Regions from separate parts of the Halorhodospira sp. 9622 genome, predicted to be linked through region 3. Evidence: predicted binding sites of a transcription regulator. Region 3 holds the regulator's gene; each other region holds the start of a gene.
What was found. Region 3 encodes sigma-54, which starts transcription at its own class of promoters, with help from an activator protein. Its sites were predicted from a motif close to TGGCANGNTNCNTGCTT; they were not measured.
Positions count from the first base shown of each region.

Region 1: the regulator sigma-54 is predicted to act here: its motif matches at 3,512-3,528, upstream of LRG07_RS08835 (TorF family putative porin).
Region 2: the regulator sigma-54 is predicted to act here: its motif matches at 3,434-3,450, upstream of flgB (flagellar basal body rod protein FlgB).

Region 1 covers NZ_JAJNRE010000013.1:45,657-52,827, reverse strand. The annotation lists gene LRG07_RS08870 (M3 family metallopeptidase) at 1-464, shown strand, start outside; gene trmB (tRNA (guanosine(46)-N7)-methyltransferase TrmB) at 483-1,178, opposite strand; gene LRG07_RS08860 (thiazole synthase) at 1,175-1,963, opposite strand; gene thiS (sulfur carrier protein ThiS) at 2,000-2,203, opposite strand; tRNA gene LRG07_RS08850 (tRNA-Gly) at 2,304-2,377, shown strand; gene LRG07_RS08845 (Rrf2 family transcriptional regulator) at 2,418-2,876, opposite strand; gene LRG07_RS08840 (SirB2 family protein) at 2,932-3,318, opposite strand; gene LRG07_RS08835 (TorF family putative porin) at 3,598-4,257, shown strand; gene LRG07_RS08830 (YifB family Mg chelatase-like AAA ATPase) at 4,305-5,816, opposite strand; gene LRG07_RS08825 (accessory factor UbiK family protein) at 5,877-6,158, opposite strand; gene LRG07_RS08820 (P-II family nitrogen regulator) at 6,383-6,721, shown strand; gene LRG07_RS08815 (ammonium transporter) at 6,758-7,171, shown strand, end outside.
Region 2 covers NZ_JAJNRE010000015.1:26,011-33,181, reverse strand. The annotation lists gene LRG07_RS09475 (flagella synthesis protein FlgN) at 1-165, opposite strand, end outside; gene flgM (flagellar biosynthesis anti-sigma factor FlgM) at 165-473, opposite strand; gene flgA (flagellar basal body P-ring formation chaperone FlgA) at 638-1,399, opposite strand; gene LRG07_RS09460 (chemotaxis protein CheV) at 1,563-2,498, shown strand; gene LRG07_RS09455 (protein-glutamate O-methyltransferase CheR) at 2,517-3,344, shown strand; gene flgB (flagellar basal body rod protein FlgB) at 3,485-3,892, shown strand; gene flgC (flagellar basal body rod protein FlgC) at 3,899-4,468, shown strand; gene LRG07_RS09440 (flagellar hook assembly protein FlgD) at 4,486-5,373, shown strand; gene flgE (flagellar hook protein FlgE) at 5,410-6,669, shown strand; gene flgF (flagellar basal-body rod protein FlgF) at 6,716-7,171, shown strand, end outside.
Region 3 covers NZ_JAJNRE010000012.1:66,561-73,731, forward strand. The annotation lists gene LRG07_RS08470 (HPr family phosphocarrier protein) at 1-179, opposite strand, end outside; gene LRG07_RS08475 (PTS sugar transporter subunit IIA) at 176-580, opposite strand; gene rapZ (RNase adapter RapZ) at 577-1,440, opposite strand; gene LRG07_RS08485 (HPr kinase/phosphorylase) at 1,437-1,982, opposite strand; gene LRG07_RS08490 (PTS sugar transporter subunit IIA) at 1,955-2,425, opposite strand; gene hpf (ribosome hibernation-promoting factor, HPF/YfiA family) at 2,469-2,795, opposite strand; gene LRG07_RS08500 (RNA polymerase factor sigma-54) at 2,838-4,292, opposite strand; gene lptB (LPS export ABC transporter ATP-binding protein) at 4,333-5,058, opposite strand; gene lptA (lipopolysaccharide transport periplasmic protein LptA) at 5,063-5,590, opposite strand; gene lptC (LPS export ABC transporter periplasmic protein LptC) at 5,577-6,140, opposite strand; gene LRG07_RS08520 (HAD family hydrolase) at 6,144-6,707, opposite strand; gene LRG07_RS08525 (KpsF/GutQ family sugar-phosphate isomerase) at 6,704-7,171, opposite strand, start outside.

The DNA of each region.
Region 1 (7,171 bases), on a different contig from region 3:
AACGGCTGCGGGCCTCCCGCGACTTCCAGGCCGGGCTGCAGATGCTCCGCCAACTGGAGTTCTCACTGTTCGATCTGGAACTCCACCAGCGCCGGGACGCCCCGGAGGCGGCCGGCATCCTGAGCACCCTTGAGGATGTCCGCCGGCGCGTGGCGGTGGTCCACCCGCCGGCCTGGCAGCGCTTCCCGCACAGCTTCGCGCACATCTTCGCCGGCGGGTACGCCGCCGGCTACTACAGCTACAAGTGGGCGGAGGTGCTCTCCGCGGACGCCTTCGAGCGCTTTCGCGAGGAGGGGCTGCTCGAGCGCAGCGTGGGCCAGTCGCTGGCCGAGAACATCCTGGAGATGGGCGGTGCGGCGCCGGCCCGGGAGCTGTTCCAGGGCTTCCGCGGCCGGCCGCCGAGCATCGAACCGCTGCTACGCCAGAGCGGACTCAGCGACGACCCGGCCCCCTCCCGCGGGTAATCCGCCGCCCGCCCCCGCCTATCCGGCGTCGGCGGGCCGGAGGCGGTAGATCAGGTCGTGGACCTGGTGCCCCTTGCGCAGACCGCGCCGCTCGAACTTGGTCTGCGGGCGAGGCGGCGGGGGCGGGATGAAGGCCCGCGGGCCGCAGGTGTTCTCGAAGCGCTCGTCGGGCTCGACGGTATCGAGCATCCACTCGGCGTAGTCGGCCCAGTCAGTGGCCAGATGCAGGGTACCGCCGGGTACCAGCCGCTCGGCCAGCAGATCGAGGAAAGCCGGCTGGACGATCCGCCGCTTGTGGTGGCGCTTCTTCGGCCAAGGGTCGGGGAAGAAGATGTGCACCGCCGCCAGACTCCGCGGCGGGAGGTGGTGGCGGACCAGCTCCACGGCGTCCACGGTGGCCACGCGCAGGTTCTCCACTTGCGCTTGCTCGGCGCAAAGCAGGCAGTGGCCCACCCCCGGGCGGTGGACCTCGACGCCCAGATAGTCGCGCCCGGGATCGGCGGCAGCCATCTCCACCAGGGCCTCGCCGTCGCCGAAGCCGATATCCAGGACCCGTGGCGCCGTGCGGCCGAAGAGCCCGTCGAGGTCGAGAACGCCCTGCTCCGGCACATCGATGCCGAAGCCCGGCCACAGCTGCTCCAGCGCGCGCTGCTGCCCCTGCGTCAGGCGCCCCTCGCGACGGACGAAGGTGCGGGTCAGTCGCAGCTGGCTCACTCGAAGAAGGTCCCTTCCTCAGGCGACGACGCGGCAGCGTAACGCCGTTTCGGGATACGGCCGGCGCGGTAGGCCTCGCGCCCGGCCTCCACGCCCTTGCGCATGGCCGAGGCCATGAGCACCGGATCCCGCGCGCCGGCGATGGCGGTGTTGAGCAGCACGGCGTCACAGCCGAGTTCCATGGCGACGGCCACGTCGGAGGCGGTGCCCACGCCGGCGTCCACCAGGACCGGAACCTCCAGGCGGTCGACGATCTCCAGGATGTTGTAGCGGTTCTGGATGCCGAGCCCGGAGCCGATCGGCGCGGCCAGGGGCATCACGGCGACGCAGCCGATCTCCTCGAGCCGCTTGGCGGTGATCGGGTCGTCGCTGGTGTAGGCCATGACCTCGAAGCCCTCGGCCACCAGCTGCTCGGCGGCCTCGAGGGTTCCGGGGACGTCCGGGTAGAGGGTGCGCTCGTCGCCGATCACCTCCAGCTTGACCAGGTTGTGACCGTCGAGCAGTTCGCGGGCCAGGCGGCAGGTGCGCACCGCGTCCTTCACCGTATAGCAGCCGGCGGTGTTGGGCAGGATGGTGTAGCGATCCGGCGGCACGGCCTCGAGCAGGTTGGGCTCGTCCGGGTTCTGGCCGATGTTGCTGCGGCGCAGGGCGATGGTGACGATCTCGGCGCCACTTGCCTCGATGGCCGCACGGGCCTGCTCCATGTCGCGGTACTTGCCGGTACCGACCAGCAGGCGCGAGTGATACTCGCGCCCGGCGATGACCAGGGGATCGCGATCCGCCATCTTTGTCTTGAACTCCGTGCTTTGAGGGGAACCGGGTCAGCCGCCGCCGATGGCCTGGATGACCTCCACGCGGTCGCCATCGGCCAGCTGGTGATCACCGAGCTGGCTGCGGGGGACGATGGTCTCGTTAACCTCCACCGCCAGACGCTGCTGCTCGCTGATGCCGAGCCGCTGCAGAACATCGGCGCAGCTGGCGCCGGCGGGGAGGGTCATGCCCTCGCCGTTGACCTGGATCTGTATGCTGGTTGCTGTACTCATCGCGGATAGTCTAACGCGGTTGCGGCACTGCGGCACCGGTTGTCCTCGGCGCCGTGCAGCGCTATGATTTCATCTGTCCGCAGCGGGTGTAGCTCAATGGTAGAGTTCCAGCTTCCCACGCTGGCGATGTGGGTTCGATTCCCATCACCCGCTCCAATCCCTTCCCTGTCTTTGACCCGACAGCCCCGGGCTGCGTTCAGCCGGTCTCCGCCGCACGGCGGTCGATCAGATCGAGGTCCACGGCCAGGGCGCCGCGGTTGTGCAGCAGATCGGCCAGGGTGTAGCGATCCAGCACCGCCAGGAAGGCGTGCAGCGCCTCGTCGAGTACGGCGCGCACGGCGCAGTTGCCCTCGATCCGGCAGCGCTGATCCTCGTCCCGGAAGCACTCCACCAGGGTGAAGTCCTCCTCGGTGCGCCGCAGCAGCTCACCCAGGGCGATCGCCTCCGGCGGGCGGGCCAACCGGATCCCCCCACGCTTGCCGCGGACGGTCTCCACGAAGCCGTGGGCAGCCAGCCGGTTGACCACCTTCATCAGGTGGTTGCGCGAGATGTCAAAGCGCTCCGCGATCGCGCCAATGGTGACCAGCTCGCCCTGTGCCGCCCCAAGGGCGAGCAGGACCCGCAGGGCGTAGTCGCTGTGTCGGGTTAGACGCATGATCCGGCTCCGTTCGCTGCCCCGGACACTATAGCAGCGCCCGGGGCCATCCGGATCAGCCCAGGCCGACGATCAGCAGCGGCTCGCGGGTGATGCTGTAGAGGTAGAGGTAGCCGAAGACGGCGATGCCGCCGATGAACGCCGCCATGCGGATCTGCCGGGTGCGGCCTCGGCGCAGGGCGATCACCCCGAGGACGATGTAGGCGATCAGTCCGAGCAGCTTGACGGTGAGCCAGCCGTCGACGAAGGGGTACTGGGCGATCATCACCATCAGCACCACTGCCGTCAGCAGCAGCACGGTGTCGGCGACCTGCGACGCCACCCGCAGGACCTTGTTCTCGAGCGCTGCAGAGCCACGGAACATCAGGATCCCCCGGGCGATAAACAGACCGAGACTGACCACGGCGGCCAGCGCGTGCGTCGACAGCAACACCTGGTGCATTCCTACCCCCTCGCGTCGTCCGTTTCGAAAAGAGGCTATTCTTCCTGCCGGTCGGGCCCGGCTGCAACCACGCACAACGCGCGCACCCCTTCGGTGCGCGCGCCGTGCGCTCCTGGTGCAGGCACGCCGCCGCGCGCGGGCGCGGCACCCAACCTCCCGCTTAACCCCTTGTTCCACCTAGCACGGCCGGACCTGGCACACCCCCTGCATGAGCACCCTGCGCGCCGCCCGTGGCGGTGGCCGCCCCTGACCCACGGATACAGCATAAGGTGCCCGACCATGAAAAAGCCTTTCCCGCTAGTCGCCGCCGGCGGCCTGCTCCTCGGCCTCTCCGCCAACGCCCAGGCCGAGGAGATCGGCGCCGGCTGGAGCCTCTCCTCCAACGTGGCGATCACCTCCAACTACCTCCTTCGCGGTGGCTCCGAAAGCGACGAGGACCCAGCCGTCCAGGGTGGCTTCGACCTGGACCACGAGAGCGGCTTCTACGTCGGAACCTGGGGCAGCAGCGTAGTGCTAGGTGCGGACACCACGGAGATCGACTTCTACGCCGGCTACGGCTTTGAGGTCGCCCCGGGCTTCGACCTTGATCTGGGTGTGGTGGCGTATACCTATTATCCCGAAGGGGATGCAGACGACGAAGAGATCTACGCTGGGATCGCATCGTCCATCGGGGAACTCGACTACGATTTCTATCTTTACTCCAACGACGAGCCGGATATCGTCGGTGAGCTCAATCTCGCTTACCCGGTACCTGGTGGGGTTTCGCTTCTCGGCCAGCTCGGTTTCGTCGAACCGGACGAAGATAATGGCGATTACGTCTACTATGCCGTCGGCGCCAGCTACTCGTATCAGACCCTGGATTTCAGCGTCATGTGGACGGATACGGACGAATCCGGCAGCGATGACCAGTTCGCGGTCATGGTGTCCCGCTCCTTCTAGCCGCACCCCCCTGCACCCGGGGGCGCCGGCCGGCGCCTCCGGTCGGGTTACCCCGCCCCGCCACGCTTCTCCAGCCCCCGCCGCAGCCCGACCGCCTCGGCCACGTGGCGCCCCTCGATGGGGTCGACCTCGTCGAGATCGGCCAGCGTCCGCGCCACCCGCAGCAGGCGGTGGTGCCCGCGCGGCGACAGGCCGATAACCTCGGTGGCCCGCTCCAGCGTCGCCTCGGCCTCTGGCACCAGTGCGCAGGCCGATTCGAGGGCCTCTCCGGCCAGTTCGGCGGCGATCACCCCGGAGCGCTGCCGCCGCCGCTCACGGGCCCGAGCCACCCGTTCGGCCACCACACCGCTCGGCTCGGCCGCCGGCGCGGCGGTCAGTTCCCGGGCACTGAGCCGCGGCACCTCCACGGCGATGTCGAAGCGATCCAGCAGGGGGCCGGTCATCCGGTCGCGATAACGCGCCACCTGTTCCGGCGTACAGCGACACACCCCGCGCGGATCGCCGTGGTAGCCGCAGGGGCAGGGGTTCATCGCCGCGACCAGCTGGAACGCCGCCGGGTAGGTCACCCGGGCGTTGCTGCGGGCGATACTCACCTGCCGGGCCTGTAGGGGCTCGCGCAGCGCCTCCAGGGCGTTGCGCGGCAGCTCCGGGAATTCGTCGAGGAAGAGCACACCGCGGTGGGCCAGGGAGACCTCGCCGGGACGCGGCGGCTGCCCGCCACCGATCAGGGCGGCGGCGGAGACGGTGTGGTGCGGAGCGCGAAAGGCCGGCACCCGCCAGGTGGCCGGATCCACCCCCGCGCCGCTGACCGAGCGCACCGCGGCCGCCTCCAGCGCCTCGGCCTCCGGCAGCGGCGGCAGCAAACCCGGCAACCGCTCGGCGAGCATGCTCTTGCCGGTGCCCGGCGGCCCGCTGAGCAGCAGGTTGTGGCCGCCGGCGGCGGCCACCTCCAGCGCCCGGCGCGGTCCGGCCTGACCGCGGACCTCGGCCAGATCCGGACCCCGGGGCCGCTGCTCGGCCGCCGCTGCCGACCCCACCGGGGGCAGTGGATCACGGCCGTCCAGGTGGTCGAGGACCGCCAGCAGCCGCTGCGCGGCTATTGCCCCCTGCGGATGGACCAGGGCGGCCTCGGCGCCGTCGCCGGCGGGGATGATCAGCCGCCGGCCGGCGTCGCGGGCGGCGCGGGCCGCCGGCAGGGTCGCACCCACCTCACGGAGCTCGCCGCCGAGGGCCAGCTCGCCGATGAACTCCAGCGAATCGAGCTCGCCGTGGACCTGCCCCGAGGCGGCCAGGACGCCGACGGCGATGGCTAGATCGAACCGGCCCCCGCCCTTGGGCAGGTCCGCGGGGGCCAGATTGACGGTGACGCGGCCGACGGGGAACTGCAGGCCGCTGTTGATGATGGCGCTGCGGACCCGGTCCCGGGCCTCGCGCACCTCGGCCCGCGGCAGGCCGACAAGTGAGAACGCAGGCAGCCCCTGCGCCAGGTGGACCTCCACCCGGACCTCGGGGGCCGACACGCCGAGCGCCGCCCGCGCCCGGGTTACAGCCAGTGCCATGGAACCCTCCCTGGTTCGTGGGGCACACGCGATGGTCAGCGGGGCATACCGCCCCGCCGGTTAGCCGTCGCTGCCGCCGGCAGGACCGCCCGGGCCGCCGCCCTGGGCCTTCTCCAGCTCGGCAACGCGGCGGTTGAGTTCCTCGAGCTGGGCCCGGGTCCGTGCCAGAACCTTGGCCTGGGCGTCGAACTCCTCGCGGGTCACCAGATCCAGCCGCGAGAAGCCGGCCTGCAGCGAGGCGCGGACGTTCTTCTCCACCTCGTCGTGGAACTCGCGCACGCCGGCCGGCAGGCTTGCCGTGAGCTTCTGCGCCAGTTCGTCGATGGTTTTCTGATCGATCATCGCCTTTCCAACCCTGTGGTCACGCACCGAAACCGTGCAGCGGCGCCATTTTCGCCCCCGACTGGTGCAGGGGTCACCGGGCCGCCGGTCTGTTCCCCCCGGCGTGGCGCGGTTTCGCCGTCGCCCCGGGGCCCTGGCACGCCTCCTGCAACATCCCTGATGACCGCAGCCGCATCCACTCGCCGCTGCGGCTCCGTACAACGCGTACAACGAGGACGACGCTCATGAAATTGGTAACGGCAATCATCAAGCCTTTCAAGCTCGATGACGTCCGCGAAGCGCTCTCCGCCATCGGGGTCCAAGGTATCACGGTCACCGAGGTGAAGGGCTTCGGGCGTCAGAAGGGACACACCGAGCTCTACCGCGGTGCCGAGTACGTGGTCGACTTCCTGCCCAAGATGAAGCTGGAGATCGCCATCGACGACAGTCTAGTGGACCGCGCCTGTGACGCCATCCGCCAGGCCGCGAACAGCGGCAAGATCGGCGACGGCAAGATCTTCGTCTTCGACGTCGAGCAGGCCATCCGCATCCGCACCGGCGATACCGGCACGGACGCGCTGTAACCGGCCCGCCCCCACTCAACGCAGAGGACCTGAACCATGGAAGACGTAGTCGAACTTGCCTACGCCCTCGATACTTTCTACTTCCTGCTCTCGGGCGCACTGGTCATGTGGATGGCCGCCGGGTTCACCATGCTCGAGGCCGGGATGGTGCGCGCCAAGAACACCACGGAGATCCTGACCAAGAACATCGGGCTCTACTCCATCGCCGTGATCATGTACATGCTCATCGGCTGGAACCTGATGTACGAGAGTTCGGGCAGTCTGCTGCCCACCTTCAGCTTCCTGCTGCCTGCCAGCGAGCCGGTCACCGCCGAGATGGCGCGCAGCGGCGAGGCGACGGAGTCCTACTTCTCGGACTTCTTCTTCCAGGTGGTCTTCGTGGCCACGGCCATGTCCATCGTCTCGGGTGCCGTGGCCGAGCGGATGAAGCTCTGGTCCTTCCTGATCTTC
Region 2 (7,171 bases), on a different contig from region 3:
CAGGTCCCGGTCGATCAGTTGCCGGGCCTCGGCCTCGAGGGTGGCGGCGAGTTCCCCGGCGCGCGCCTGGCAGCGCTCGACGCGCACGGCCAGGCGCTGCGCCAGCTCCGCGTCCAGCGTCTGGCGCGGAAAGCGGTCAGAGCGGCCGTGCTCCGCCGGCGTCATCACGACTCGACCAGCGCCTCAAGCTCAGCGAACTTCTTGGCGACTTTCTCGGCGTCCACCGGGTAGTCGCCGTTGGCGATCCGCTCCTTGATGGCTTCGACCCGATCCCGGTCGACTTCCGGGGTTTGGTCGATGCGTTCGCGGACCGTCTGCAGTCGTTCCGAGGTCTCGGCCTCGTCGGCGCCGCCTGCGCCCCGGGGCGGGGCGTTCGACGCCTCGTCGGCGCCGCCGCTCTTCGGGCCCTTGCCCGGCTGGGCGGTCGCGGGTCCGACGGGGCGCGGACCCCCTCCTTCGATCGGATTGGACATCGGGCTCTCCTCAAAACCTTTCCTATGCGGGCTGCAGCGCCGCTCCCTGGCCTGCATGGACCCGTGCTATCCGTATCTATCGGCGGCCCGGGCAGGAACTTGAGTCCTGGTTCCGGTTACTGTGACCCAGGTTGCCACTGACGGCAACTCCCGCCGCCTGCGGCCTAATCGCCGACCCGGACCTGGCCCTCGCCGACGACCCGTGCCTGGATCTCCCGTCCGGAGTCCAGGTTCTCCACCCGGATCCGGTCGCCTTTCTGGCCGTGCTCCAGGGCGCGGCCACGGCTGCTGATCTGGATGGCATCGCCCCGGCCGGCGGCGATGGTGACCCGGTCGTTGCGCTCGACCAGCGTCGGGGGCTGCACGTGGTTGCCGGTCACGGCCACCCCCTCGCGCAGGCTCCGGCGTACCTCCTGGCCGACCAGATCGCCGGCGTCGCGGTAGAACTCGCCGCGGACCCGGCGCGCATCCCGCGTAGCGGTGCGCAGATCCGCCGCCGCGAGCCGCTGTCCGCGGCGCAAGCTGCGTGCGGCCACCACCATCTCCGTCTTCAAGGTGGTTTCCATGCGCACGTAAACGGTCCAGGGTGCCTCTCCGCTGCAGCGCACCCCCACGGTACCGGCTTGGTGGGGGCTGCGCCCGCGGGGGATGAACCCCTCCAGCTCGCCGTCACACGCACGCAGTTTCAACCGGCCGTCCACCCCGCGGGCCTCGACCTCCACCTCGTCGTACTCGCCGGCCAGCGCCTCGCGCAGGAACACCTCCGCCGTCTCACGGATGGCCTCCGGCGACTGGGTGCTGGCCTGCGCCGCCGCCGGGGCCAGGACCGTCAGCGCCAACAATACGACGGCCAGGCGCCAGGCGGGCGACGGTCGCGCACTGCGCCCGACCCTGCGGGCGGGGGTGGCGCCGGCGGGTCTGCTCATCGGTCCGCGCGCAACCTCCATTCGGTTGGTGATCCTCCGGAGAAATATGCAAAGGGTGTGCCGCGGCGTCGGCCGCTTTCCCTGATCCGGCTACCGGATTAACATGACGCCAACGGGCGGGGGCCAGCCCCCGGGACGTACGCCGATAAGGGAGCCGTCAGCGATGGCCGGAATCATGAGCTCCGTCGACCAGCGGACCCAGCTGGCTGGCCATAACCGCATGGAGCTGCTGCTGTTCCGTTTCGAGGGGCGGCAGCGCTACGGGATCAACGTGTTCAAGGTCCGCGAGGTCATACCGGCCCCGGAGCTCAGTTACGTGCCGCATGCCCATCCGGCCTCCCTCGGCATCGCCTACGTCCGCGGCCACACCCTCTCGGTGCTCGATCTGAGCTACGCCACCGGCAACGGCGCCATCACCAAGGAAGAAGGCAACTACATCATCGTCACCGAGTACAACCGTCAGGTCCAGGGGTTCCTGGTCGGCGGGGTGGACCGGATCGTCAACATCAACTGGCAGGACGTGCTGCCGCCGCCGAGCGGGGGCAGCGCCGGCAGCTACCTGACCGCCGTGGCGCGCTACGACGGGCAGATGATCCAGATCGTCGACGTCGAGAAGGTCCTCGCCGAGGTTCAGCGTGCCGGCGGCGCCGATCCGGAGGTCACCGAGGGCGGTGGCGTGGATCACGCCGAGGGCTCCGAGGCTTACAAGGTCCTGGTGGTGGACGACTCGGCGGTCGCCCGGGGGCAGATCAAGCGCACGCTCGAGGAGATCGGTGTGCGCGTGGTCACCAAGAACAACGGCCGCGAGGCGCTGGAGCAGCTGCGCACCTGGAAGGATCAGGATCCCTCCGGGCTCGACGATCTGCTGATGGTGGTCTCGGACATCGAGATGCCGGTGCTCGACGGCTACACCCTGACCCGATCGATCCGGCAGGATCCGGGGCTTGCCGGGGTCCACGTCCTGCTCCACTCCTCGCTCAGCGGTGTCTTCAACACCGAGATGGTGCGTCGCGTGGGGGCCGACGAGTTCCTGGCCAAGTTCCACTCCCGGGAGTTGGCCGAGCGGGTCGGCGCCCGGCTGGCCGAGCGAGGGGGATGAGCATGCAAGGAGGACGGTTTGGCCGCGCTTTCCGTGGGTGAAGAGGAGTACCAGGCGTTCGCACGGTTCCTGGAGCGCGCCTGCGGGATCGTCCTTGGGCCGAGCAAGCAGTACCTGGTGGCCAGCCGGCTCGGGCCGCTGCTCGAGGCCGAGCGCATCCCGGATCTGGCCACCCTTGTCCAGCGGCTCGAGCAGCGCCCCACCGCCGATCTCAAGGGGCGGGTTATCGAGGCGATGACCACCAACGAGACCCAGTGGTTCCGCGACCGCTTCCCCTTCGACGTCCTGCGTCGGCACCTGCTCCCCGAGATGGAGCGCCGCCGCGTCTGGCCGGTGCGCATCTGGTCCGCGGCCTGCTCCTCCGGGCAGGAGGCGTACTCGATCAGCATGACCGTCGACGAGTACAACGACAGCGGCGGGCGTATGGAGGCCGAGATCCTCGGGACCGACATCTCCACCGCGATGGTCGAGGAGGCGCGGCGGGGGCGTTATACCGCCAACGTGGCGCGCCGCGGGCTGGCGCCGGAACGCCAGCAGCGGTTCTTCGATGCCGTCGGCGAGAACACCTGGGAGGTCAAGCCCGCCGTGCGCCGGCGGACCAGCTTCCGCGTCCACAACCTGCTGGAGAGCTACGCCGGTCTGGGTCGATTCGACATCGTTTACTGCCGCAACGTGCTCATCTACTTCGGCTGGGACTCGCGGCGGGATATCGTCCAGCGCATCGCCGAGGTGACCCGCCCGGGCGGGTACCTGATCGTCGGGGCGTCGGAGTCCCTCGCCCGGCATTCCGACGAGTTCGAGCTGGTCCGCCTCGATGGCGGTGTGGTCTACCGGCGCCGCGGCTGACGGACAGACCCTGCCGCCGGGCGGCAAGCGCTTGCCGCCCGTTGCCGCCTTCTTCCGGCTTAGTCGTTGATCCGCCAACCCCGCGTGCCTGGCACGCGATCTGCATAAAGTCCCGTGAACGAACACTACGGGAGCCCGCCATGCGGATCGGCTTCGATCAGGCCTTCTCGGTACCCGAGCAGGCCATGCGCCTGCGCGGCGAGCGGCACGAGCTGCTCGCCTCGAACATCGCCAACGCGGACACGCCCGGCTACAAGGCGCGTGATATGGATTTCCGCGAGGCCATGCGCCAGGCCAGCGAACCGCAGCCGCAGCCGTTGCAGGCGACGCATGCGCAGCACGTGCAACCGCCGCCTTCATCCACCATGGCGGCAGGCGATCCGAAATCTTTATACCGGGAGCCCCACGCCGCCTCGCTCGACGGCAACACCGTCGAGATGCACGTCGAGCAGGCCAAGTTCGCCGAGAACGCCGTGAACTACCAGGCCGCCGTGGACTTCCTCAACGGCCGGATCCAGAAGCTCACCGGCGCCATCCGAGGGGAGTAAGCGAACATGTCCTTGATGCACGCCATCGACGTCGCCGGCACCGGGATGAACGCCCAGCAGCTGCGCCTCAACACCGTGGCCAGCAACCTGGCCAATGCCGAGACGGTCGCCTCCAGCCCCGAGGAGGCGTACCGCGCCCGGCAGCCGGTTTTCGCCGCGGCGCTCCACCAGGCCCAGGGCGGCTATCCGCAGGGTGGCGGGCCGCAGCCGGCGCAAACCCCCGGCTGGGCCGAATCCGGCGGGCCGGTGGATCGGGTCAGCCCGGTGAGCTTCCAGCGTCAGTTCTTTGGCGGCGAGCCCGCCGGTGTGCCGGCGGCCGGCGACCCCTGGGCCAGCCCGTCGCCCAGCGTGCCGGTCTTCATGCCGGGGGTGGTGGAGAGCGACGCCGAGATTGAGCCGCTGTACAAGCCGCACCATCCGCAGGCGGATGACGACGGCTACGTCTACCGCTCCAACGTGAACTCCGTCGAGGAGATGACCAACATGATCTCCGCCTCGCGGTCGTTCCAGAACAACGTCGAAGTCATGAACACCTCGCGGGATCTCATGCTCGAGACCCTGCGCCTCGGCCGCTAAATCCGGGAGGAGCGACCATGCTCGATCCGAGCCAACTGATGGGCGGGGCCGCCGGCGGCGGCCAGAAGGCGCCCAAGCCGCCGAGTACCGGTGACGGTGGCGGCGGAAAGCCCGGCGGCGGGCCGGCCGAAGGCCTCGATGAGGGCGTGCAGGCGGCCCAGAAGGCAGCGGACAAGCCCGCGCCCGGTGGCGGCGCAGCGGGCGATACCGGCGCCGGCGCGGCCAGTTCCGGCGCCAAGTCCGGCTATGAGGCGCTGCCTGAGGACCTGCGCAGCATCCCTGAGGAGAAGGACGACGGCGATCCGCAGAGCATCGGGCACGAGGACTTCCTGGAGCTCATGATGGTTCAGCTCGAGAACCAGGATCCGACCGACCCGCAGGACACCGAGCAGATGATGGGGCAGATCGCCCAGTTCACCACGGCCTCGGGGATCGAGCAGCTGCAGTCGGACTTCAGTGAGTTCTTCGAGCACATGCGCTCGGACCAGTCGCTGCGCGCCTCGCAGCTGGTCGGCCGTGAGGTGGTCACCGAGAGCCGCGAGGCCTATCTGCCCGAGGATGGGGAGATGGAGGCGCTGCTCCAGCTCGAGCGCTCGGCGCCCAACCTGACCGTCGAGATCGAGAACGAGGCCGGGGAGCGGGTCCATCGCGAGCAGCTTGGTGAGATGGAAGAGGGCGAACACCCCTTCGCGTGGGACGGTACCGACAATGACGGCCAGCGCATGCCCCAGGGCACGTACCAGGTTAACGCCTACATCGAGGACGGTGATGAGCGCGAGCCGGTGCCCACCCTGGTGGGTGCGCCGGTGACCAGTGTCTCGGTGGGGATGGACGGCCGGCCGCCTGAGCTCAGCGTGGCCGGGCTCGGTGAGATGTCGCTATCCGACGTCAAGCGCATCCGATAAGACGAACAAGAGCAGCGGGGATCGAGGAGATCAGCCATGTCATTCAACATCTCGCTAACCGGGATCAACTCCGCCTCCAAGGATCTGGAGACCACCAGCAACAACCTCGCCAATGCCGGCACTACGGGCTTCAAGGAGTCGCGGGCGGAGTTCAACGATCTCTTCGCCATGGGGCCGATGGGCATCCCGCAGCTGGCCATCGGCCAGGGTTCGCGGCTGGCCAACGTCGGCCAGATGTTCAGCCAGGGCTCTTTCGACTTCACCGAGCGCAGCCTGGATCTGGGCATTGAGGGGCGTGGCTTCTTCCGCATGGAGGACGATGGCGAGGTGAGCTACACCCGGGCGGGCCAGTTCGAGGTGGATCGCGACGGCTACATCGTCAACAACACCGGCAAGCGCCTGACCGGCTTCCAGACCGATGAGGACGGCAGCCGCATCGGCGACGGTCGCGACCAACTCCAGCTGCCCACCGACGGGATCCCGGCGCGTGCCAGCGAGAACGTCGAGATCGCCGCCAACCTCAGCGCCGATGCCGAGGTGATCGACGACGGCGTGGCCTTCGATCCGGACGACAGCGAGACCTTCACCGAGTCGACGACGACCACGCTTTATGACTCCCAGGGCTCGGCCCGGGATGCGACCTTCTACTTCCGCAAGGTCGGCAACAACGAGTGGGATGTCTACACCCAGATCGACGGGGTGGACTACGACGCGGTGGGTGCCGAGGGTGAGGATTTCTTCGGCCCGCACACTCTCACCTTCGACACCTCCGGTTCGCTGGTCGATTCCGAGGACGATGGTGAAGGCCGGATCGCCAGCCTCGAGGATATCCCGCTGCTCGCCGAGGTGGACGACCTGGACATCGACATCGACTTCGGCGAGATGACCCAGTTCGCCCGGCCGTTCAACGTCACCAACGTCTCCCAGGACGGCTACACCGCCGGCGAGTTCGAGAACATCAACGTCGAGGGCGATGGCACCATCCTGGCCCGCTACAGCAACGGCGAGGCCCAGGCCGTCGGTCAGGTGGCGCTGACCAGCTTCCCGTCGGAGGAGAACCTGCAGTCCGTGGGCGAGACCTCCTGGCAGGCGACCCGCGATGCCGGGGATCCGCTGATCGGCGTGGCCGGTCAGGGCCAGTTCGGCCGCATCGAGAACGGCGCCCTGGAGCAGTCCAACGTGGAGGTCTCGGATCAGCTGGTGAACATGATCACCGCGCAGCGCAACTTCTCCGCCAATGCGCAGATGGTCAGCACCCAAGATCAGGTGACTCAGGAGATCCTCAACATCCGCTAACGGGGTGTCCCCTCCCGCCGCAGCGGGGCAGAACGGGTAGAGGCGTATGGATCGTCAACTGTATGTGGCCATGACCGGGGCGAAGCACTCCCTGGAGGCGCAGCACCACAACAACCAGAACCTGGCCAACGCCAGCACCCCGGGCTTCCGCGCCGACCTGGACAGCTTCTACCAAGCGCCGGTCTACGGGCCCGGCTTCGCCACCCGGGCCTACGCCGAGGAGCTGCGTGCCGGGACCGATTTCAACCCGGGGCCGATCGAGACCACCGGGCGCGACCTGGATGTGGCCATCCAGGACGAGGGCTGGTTCGTAGTCCAGGCCCCGGACGGCGACGAGGCGTACACCCGGCGCGGCGATTTCCAGACGACGCCCGAGGGGCTGCTGACCACCGGCGATGGCCACCTGGTCATGGGCGAGGCCGGGCCCATCTCGATCCCGCCGGATACCAAGGTGGACATCGCCGACGACGGGGTGATCACGGCCACCCCGCAGGACGGAGCC
Region 3 (7,171 bases):
GTGGCCTGATGGCCGGCGGCGAGCATCATCAGTCCCATGATGCTCTTGCCGTTGACGCGCTTGTCCCCGTAGCGGACGTGGATCTCGCTCTCGTACTCGCTGGCGATGGTCACGAAACGGGCGGCGGCTCGGGCGTGGAGTCCGAGGCGGTTGGTGATGGTGGCTTGTTGCTCGATCATGACGGCGGGGCTCCTTCACCGACCGCGATGATGCCGGCTCGGCCGCCGGCAGCGGCGGATTCGGCCAGTTCGTCGAGGGATCGCCCGGGGTAGTTGAAGACGCGCAGGAGCATCGGCAGGTTCAGGCCGGTGACCACCCGGCAGTGGCGGTCGGTGCCGGCCGCCACGGCGACGTTGGAGGGGGTGGAGCCGTAGGCGTCGGAGAGGATGAGGACCCCGGCCCCCTGGTCGAGCCGGGTGATCAGGGCGCCGGCGCGTTCGAGTAGCTCGTTGCGCTCGTCCTCGTTGAAGACCTCCAGCGACTCGGTCTGCAGCGGGCAGATGCCGAGCGTGCGCGAGGCCGTGGCCAGGATCTCCGAGCCGATGTGTCGGTGGGCGACGATGAGCAGTCCGACCCTCATGACAGCTCCCGGTGGCGCAGGGTCACGTGGCTGCAGTCAGCCTGCAGTGCTGCGGCCAGCCGCTCGGCGAGGTAGACCGAACGGTGCTGCCCGCCGGTGCAGCCGATGGCCACGGTCAGGTAGCTGCGCCCTGACTGCTGATGGACCGGCAGCCAGTGGCGAATCATCGTGTCGATCTGGTCGAACAGGGTCTCGGTTTCGGGCTGCGCCTCCAGGAAGGCGCGGACGCTGTCATCGCGGCCGGTGTAGGCGCGCAGCCGAGGCTCCCAGTGTGGATTGGGCAGGCAGCGGGCGTCGAAGACGTAGTCGGCGTCCGTGGGGATGCCGTGCTTAAAGCCGAAGGACTGGACCAGCACCGACACGCCGCTGCGCTCGCCCGCGACCCGCTCGGAGATCAGCCCGCGCAGGTCGTGGACCGTGGTCCGCGAGGTGTCGATACTCCAGTCGGCCACCTCGCGCAGCGGTTCGAGCAGGGCGCGCTCGGCGCGCAGGGCGTCGGCCAGCGGCTGATCGCCCTCGGCGAGGGGGTGGCGCCGCCGGGTCTCGCTGTAGCGGCGCATGAGGATGGCGTCTTCGGCGTAGAGGAACAGCACCTCGGTGGCGATGCCCTGCTCGCGCAGCGCAGTCAGCGTCTCGGGCAGGCGCTGCAGGTCGCGGGGCGGGTTGCGGGCGTCCAGCCCCACCGCGAAGCGCTCGCCGGTGGGTGCGTCGCGATTCTGCGCGTAGCGGGCCAGCTCGCCGATCAGGCTCACTGGCAGGTTATCGATGCAGTAGTAACCGGCGTCTTCCAGGGTGTGCAGGGCGACGCTCTTGCCCGAGCCCGACAGGCCGCTGACCACGATCAGGCGCAGTTCGCTCATGCCGGCACCCCGTGGTTCCGGCCGCTGCGCTGGTGTGTTGCGACCTCCGCGACGAGGCGGCCGGCGGCGGCCTCGATCAGCGGCGCCAGCGGCCGGCGTTCGCTGTCGGTCAGGGTCACCCGGGGTAGGGCCAGGCCGAGCAGTTCGCGGTGATCGCGCCGGCCGTGCAGGGCGGCCTCGGCTTCGGTGGGGCCGGGAGCGCGCTGGAGCTGGATGCACAGAGCCACGGCGGTCTCGCTGCGCAGCGCCGCGGGGCCGTAGAGTTCGGTGATGTCCACCAGGCCGAGGTCGCGCAGGTAGAGCAGCCCCCGCCCCTGCTGCGGACCGGCGCCGAGCAGGCGGTCACCGTCGCGGCGCAGCTGTACGGCGTCGTCGGCCACCAGGGCGTGACCACGGTCGAGCAGCGCCAGGGCGGCGTCGCTCTTGCCCACGCCGCTGGGGCCCTCCAGCAGGATCCCGCGGCCGTGGACCGCCATCAGCAGGCCGGGGATGACCGGCCGGTTCCCGGCCGCGTTCACGATGGGTCGGCGTGCGACTGCCATTCGCGCAGGGCCATCTGCAGCTCGTCCCCGTCCGAGGAGCGGCGCAGCCGCTCGCACAGGCTGCTGTCGCTGAACATCTCGGCAAGGCTGGCGAGGATCTGCAGGTGCTCGTCGGTGAAGTGCTCGGGTACGACGAGGGCGAAGAGCAGGTCCACCGGTGCCTTGTCGAAGGCGTCGAAATCGATGCCCCGGTCCAGGCGGATGAGGGCCCCGATGGCGCGGTCGATCCCGTCGATGCGGGCGTGGGGCACGGCGACGCCGTGCCCCAGGCCCGTGCTGCCCAGTCGCTCACGGGCCAGCAACCGGTTGCTGATCTCCCGGGCGTCGAGGCCGTCGCCGCTGGCCCCGATCAGCTCGCCTATGCGCAGGAGCACCTGCTCCTTGTCCTCGATGCCGCTCTCGCAGCGAACACGTTCCGGCGTGATGAGTTGCTCGATGTCCATGGAGTGTCCGATCGGCTGGCCCGCTGAACCGCGTCCCGCCGCCTTAAAAGTTGGCCTTGAGGGACGCGCCCTGCCGTCGCTGATCGACGGCCTTCTCTTTGTGTTTCAGGACCTGACGGTCAAGCTTGTCCACGAGCACGTCAATGGCTGCATAGAGATCCTCCTCGATGGCATCGGCAAAAACGCGCCCGCCGCCACCCCCGATGTGGATGACCGACTCGGCCTTCTGCTGCTTCTTCTCCACCGTGAGGATCACCTCGGTATCGATGACGTGGTCGAAGTGGCGCTGGATGCGTTGCATCTTCTCGTTCACATGCGCCCGGAGGGCCGGGGTGATCTCGACATGATGCCCACTGAGCTTGATCTGCATACCGCCTCCTGAACCCCTTTGCCGCCGGCGGAGCCGGGGGCCTCAGCGCCCCCGGGCCTCCCTGCGCTCCGCCGACGATGCGATGGACAGGGACTCCCGGTACTTGGCGACCGTCCGACGCGCCACCTGGATCCCCTCCTCATGAAGGATACGCGCAATCGCGCTGTCACTCAGCGGTTTTGCCCGATCCTCCTCGGCGATCAGCCGGCGGATCCGCGCCCGGATCGCCGTCGCCGAAGCCTCTCCGCCGTCGCTGGTCTGCACGTGGCTCGAGAAAAAGTACTTGAACTCGAAGGTGCCCCGCGGGGTGTGCATGTACTTGTTGGTGGTGATGCGGGAGATGGTGGACTCGTGCATCTCCACCGCCTCGGCGATCTCGCGCAGAACCAGTGGTTGCATCGCCTCCTCGCCGTGGTCGAGGAACCCCTGTTGCCGCTCTACGATGGCGCTGGCCACTTTCAGCAAGGTCTCGTTCCTGCTGCGCAGGCTCTTGATCAGCCAGCGCGCCTCTTGGAGATGGTTGCGCAGGCAGTGGTTGTCCGCGCTGCGGTCCGCTCTGCGGATCAGGCTGGCGTAATACGCGTTGACGCGCAAGCGGGGGGCGGTCTCGCCGTTGAGTTCCACCTGCCAGACGCCGTCGCGGCGCACGACGAGGACATCGGGGATGATGTAGTCCGGGGTTGTGTCGCTGATCTGCGAGCCCGGGCGTGGATCGAGGCTCTGGATCAGACCGAGGATGCCGCCGAGGGCATCTTCGCCGACCCCCAGGGCGCGGCCCAGGTCGTCATGGCGGCGTTCGGCGATGAGCTCCAGGTGGTGGAGGAGGGCGTGCTGCGCCTCCGCACGCCAGGGCGTGTCCTCGGGAAGCTGCTCGAGCTGGACGCACAGCGCTTCCTGAGGGTCGCGGGCGGCAACGCCGGTCGGGTCGAGCCGCTGGACACGCTGCAGGACCGCCTCTAGCTCCTCGGCGCTGACTTGCTCGTCGGCCGGACAGCCGGCCAGCAGATCCTCGGTGCTCTGGGTCAGGTAGCCGTCGTCGCCGACGGCGTCGACGATGACCTCGGCGATGGAGCGCTCCCGGGCGGAGAAGGCCTCGAGCTCGATCTGCGCGTGCAGGTGCTGCTGGAGGCTGTCGGAGGCGGCCGGCCGGTTGTCGAGGGTGTCGCGCTGCGCACCCTCGTCGCCGGGGGCGCTCAGTGCCGTGCTGCCGTCGTAGATGTCGTCCCAGGAGGTGTCCAGGGGCAGGTCTTCGGGGATGTCCTCGCCGGCGGGTTCGCTGGCCGGTGCCTCGTCCTCGTGGGGTTCCGTTTCCTGCTGCTCCTGCTCCTGCCCGGGCTCGGCCTCCTCATCGAGCTCGAGCATGAAGTTCGACTCCAGGGCCTGCTGGATCTCGGTGCGCAGCTCCAGGCTGGAGAGCTGCAGCAGCCGGATGGCCTGCTGCAGCTGCGGGGTCATGGTCAGCTGCTGACCGATGCGTAGCTGAAGCGACTGCTTCATGGCCGTGTCCGTTGTGCTTGAAGCATCCGTAGTCCGTCACTCACAGGCGGAAGTCCTCGCCCAGGTACACCTCGCGTACCCGCGGGTTGGCCAGCACGCTCTCGGCGTCCCCGGCGGCCAGCACCTCGCCGTCACTGAGGATGTAGGCGCGTTGCACGATGCCCAGCGTCTCGCGCACGTTATGGTCGGTGATCAGCACGCCGATACCCCGTTGCGCCAGCTGGCGGACGATCCGCTGGATCTCGCCCACCGAGATGGGGTCGACCCCGGCGAATGGCTCATCAAGCAGTATGAACCGCGGATTCGCCGCGAGGGCGCGGGCGATCTCCACGCGCCGGCGCTCGCCCCCGGACAGGGCGATCCCCGGGGAGTCGCGCACGTGGGTCACGCCGAACTCCTCGAGCAGGCGATCCAGCTCCTGCTCGCGCTCAGTGCCGTCCAGGTCGTCGCGCAGCTGCAGGATGGCCCGTACGTTATCCGCAACGCTCAGTTTACGAAAGACCGAGGGTTCCTGGGGGAGGTAGCCGATGCCCAATCGGGCCCGGGCGTGAATGGGCAACCGAGTGAGGTCGTCGCCTTCCAGGGTGATTCGCCCCTCGTCGGCCTGCACCAGGCCGACGACCATGTAAAAGCACGTGGTCTTGCCGGCCCCGTTGGGGCCGAGCAGGCCGACGATCTCACCGTCGGCGACCTCCAGCCCCGCGCCGTTGACCACGGTGCGGCCGCGATAGCGCTTGCTCAGCCCCTCCGCGCGCAGCGTCACCAACGGGTCATTCCTCCTCGCGCCGTGCCGGATACAGGATGGTCCGCGCCCGCTGCCCCTCGGCGCCGCGGGCCTTCATGACCTGCCCCTCCAGGTCGACGTCGATGGTCTCGGCGGTGACTTGATCATCCCCCTGCCAGAGATGTGCATCGCCCTGGAAATGGGCACGTTCGGGACCGCGGGAGTAGTACTCCATGCGTTTCGCCTCGGCATGCACGGGGCGAGGCTGGTTCTCGGGGTGGTCGCGGTAGGTGGCCGGCGTGCCGTCGACGTAGACGTGGCTCAGGTCGCCGTCCTCGTCGGTGTAGACCTCCATGCGATCCCCGGTGATGCGCATCTCGCCCCGCGTGAGCACGGCGTCGCCCTCGTAGACGCTGACTCCGGCGACCGCGTCGACATCCACCCGGTCGGCCTCCAGTTCGATCGGTGCCTCGTCGCGCTGGCCCACGGCCGTTGCCGGCAGGGCAGCGGCGAGCAGGGTCGCGGCGACGAGCAGTCCCACGCGGATACGGCTGGCGGCGTCAGTACGCTCCATACGACCCCCGGACGTCGGCGTGCAGGCGCAGGCGATCCGCGCGGTAATCCAGGGTCATCCCGGTTCCGCGCAGGGTGCCGGCCGGCTCGCGAGCGGTGACCGCCTCGACGGTGCGCGCCTCGCCGGCGCGCAGGTCCACCAGCAGGTTGTGGGTGTTGATATCCAGCGGCGGACGCGCCTGCTGGGCCGGACGACGGATGTCCACCTCTTCGAACAGGCGGACTTCCCCGCCCTCGCGTTCGGCGATGCCGAAGGGGGCGCGGGCCTCCCAGAGGACGCCGTCGCGAGAGCGCATGCGCAGGTCGGGGTCGATGATCTCGAGCTCGCCGCGGCCGGGGAAGTGCTCGCCGGTGCGCCCGGAAAGGGCCGCACGGCGCTGCCCCTGCTCGTCGAAATCAACCATGGTAAACCCCTCGAGGAAGAAGTCCGGGCGCTCTTCGGGAGGGGCAGCGGTCTCCGGGGCCGGCGGCGCCGGGTCGCGGGTAAGCAGCAGACCGAGGAGGACGGTCAGGGCGAGGGCTGCTAGGGGGTAGAGGGAGCCGCGGCGCATGGCTCAGCCTTCCGCCCGGCGCAGCATCGGTTCAAGGTGGCCCTGGGCGTGCAGGATCAGCTCGGCCACCTCGCGCACGGCGCCGCGCCCCCCGGGGCGTGCAGTGACCCAGTCGGCCTGGGCGTGCAGCTGGGGGTGGCCGTCGGCCACGGCGACCCCGAAACCGGCCCGGCGGATCGCCGGCAGGTCGATCAGGTCGTCACCGGTGTAGGCGCACGCCTCCGGGGCGAGCCCGAGGCGCTCGGCCACCTCGGTCAGGGCGTCGCCCTTGTCCGAGCGGCCACGCAGGACGTGGCGGACCCCGAGCTCCTCGGCCCGGCGCATGACCGAGTGCCCCCCGCGGGCGGTGATCCAGCCCACCTCGATACCGGCGTCCTGGAGCATGCGCAGCCCCTTCCCGTCGTGGATGTGGAACGCCTGCAGCGGCTCACCGCTGCCGCCGACGAAGACGGTCCCGTCGGTAAGGACGCCATCGACGTCGAACAGGGCGAGGCGCACCGGCTCGGCCCGGCGCAGGACGTCCGGCGTGGGTGCGTCGCAGTAGGGGCGGGGCGGGGTGGTGCTCATACGACTCCGGCGCGCAGCAGGTCGTGCATGTTCAGGGCGCCCACCAGCCGGTCCTCGGCGTCGGTGACCAGCAGGGCATTGATGCGGTGGCGCTCCATGCGCTCGGCGGCCTCGGCGGCGAGCAGATCCGGTGACGCGGTCTGCGGGCTCAGGCTCATCACCGCCTCGATGGGGGTCTGGTGGATGTCGGCCCCGCGGTCCAGGGTCCGGCGCAGGTCGCCGTCGGTGAAGATGCCCAGCACCCGCTGCTCCTCGTCGACGATGGCGGTCATGCCCAACCCCTTGCGGCTGATCTCCAGCAGGGCGTCACGGAGAGCAGTTCCGGGGGCGACGCGGGGGATGCGCTCGCCGGTCTGCATGATGTCCTCGATATGGAGCAGCAGCCGGCGTCCGAGTTTGCCGCCGGGGTGCGAACGGGCAAAGTCCTCGGCGGTGAAGCCGCGCGCATCGAGCAGTGCGACGGC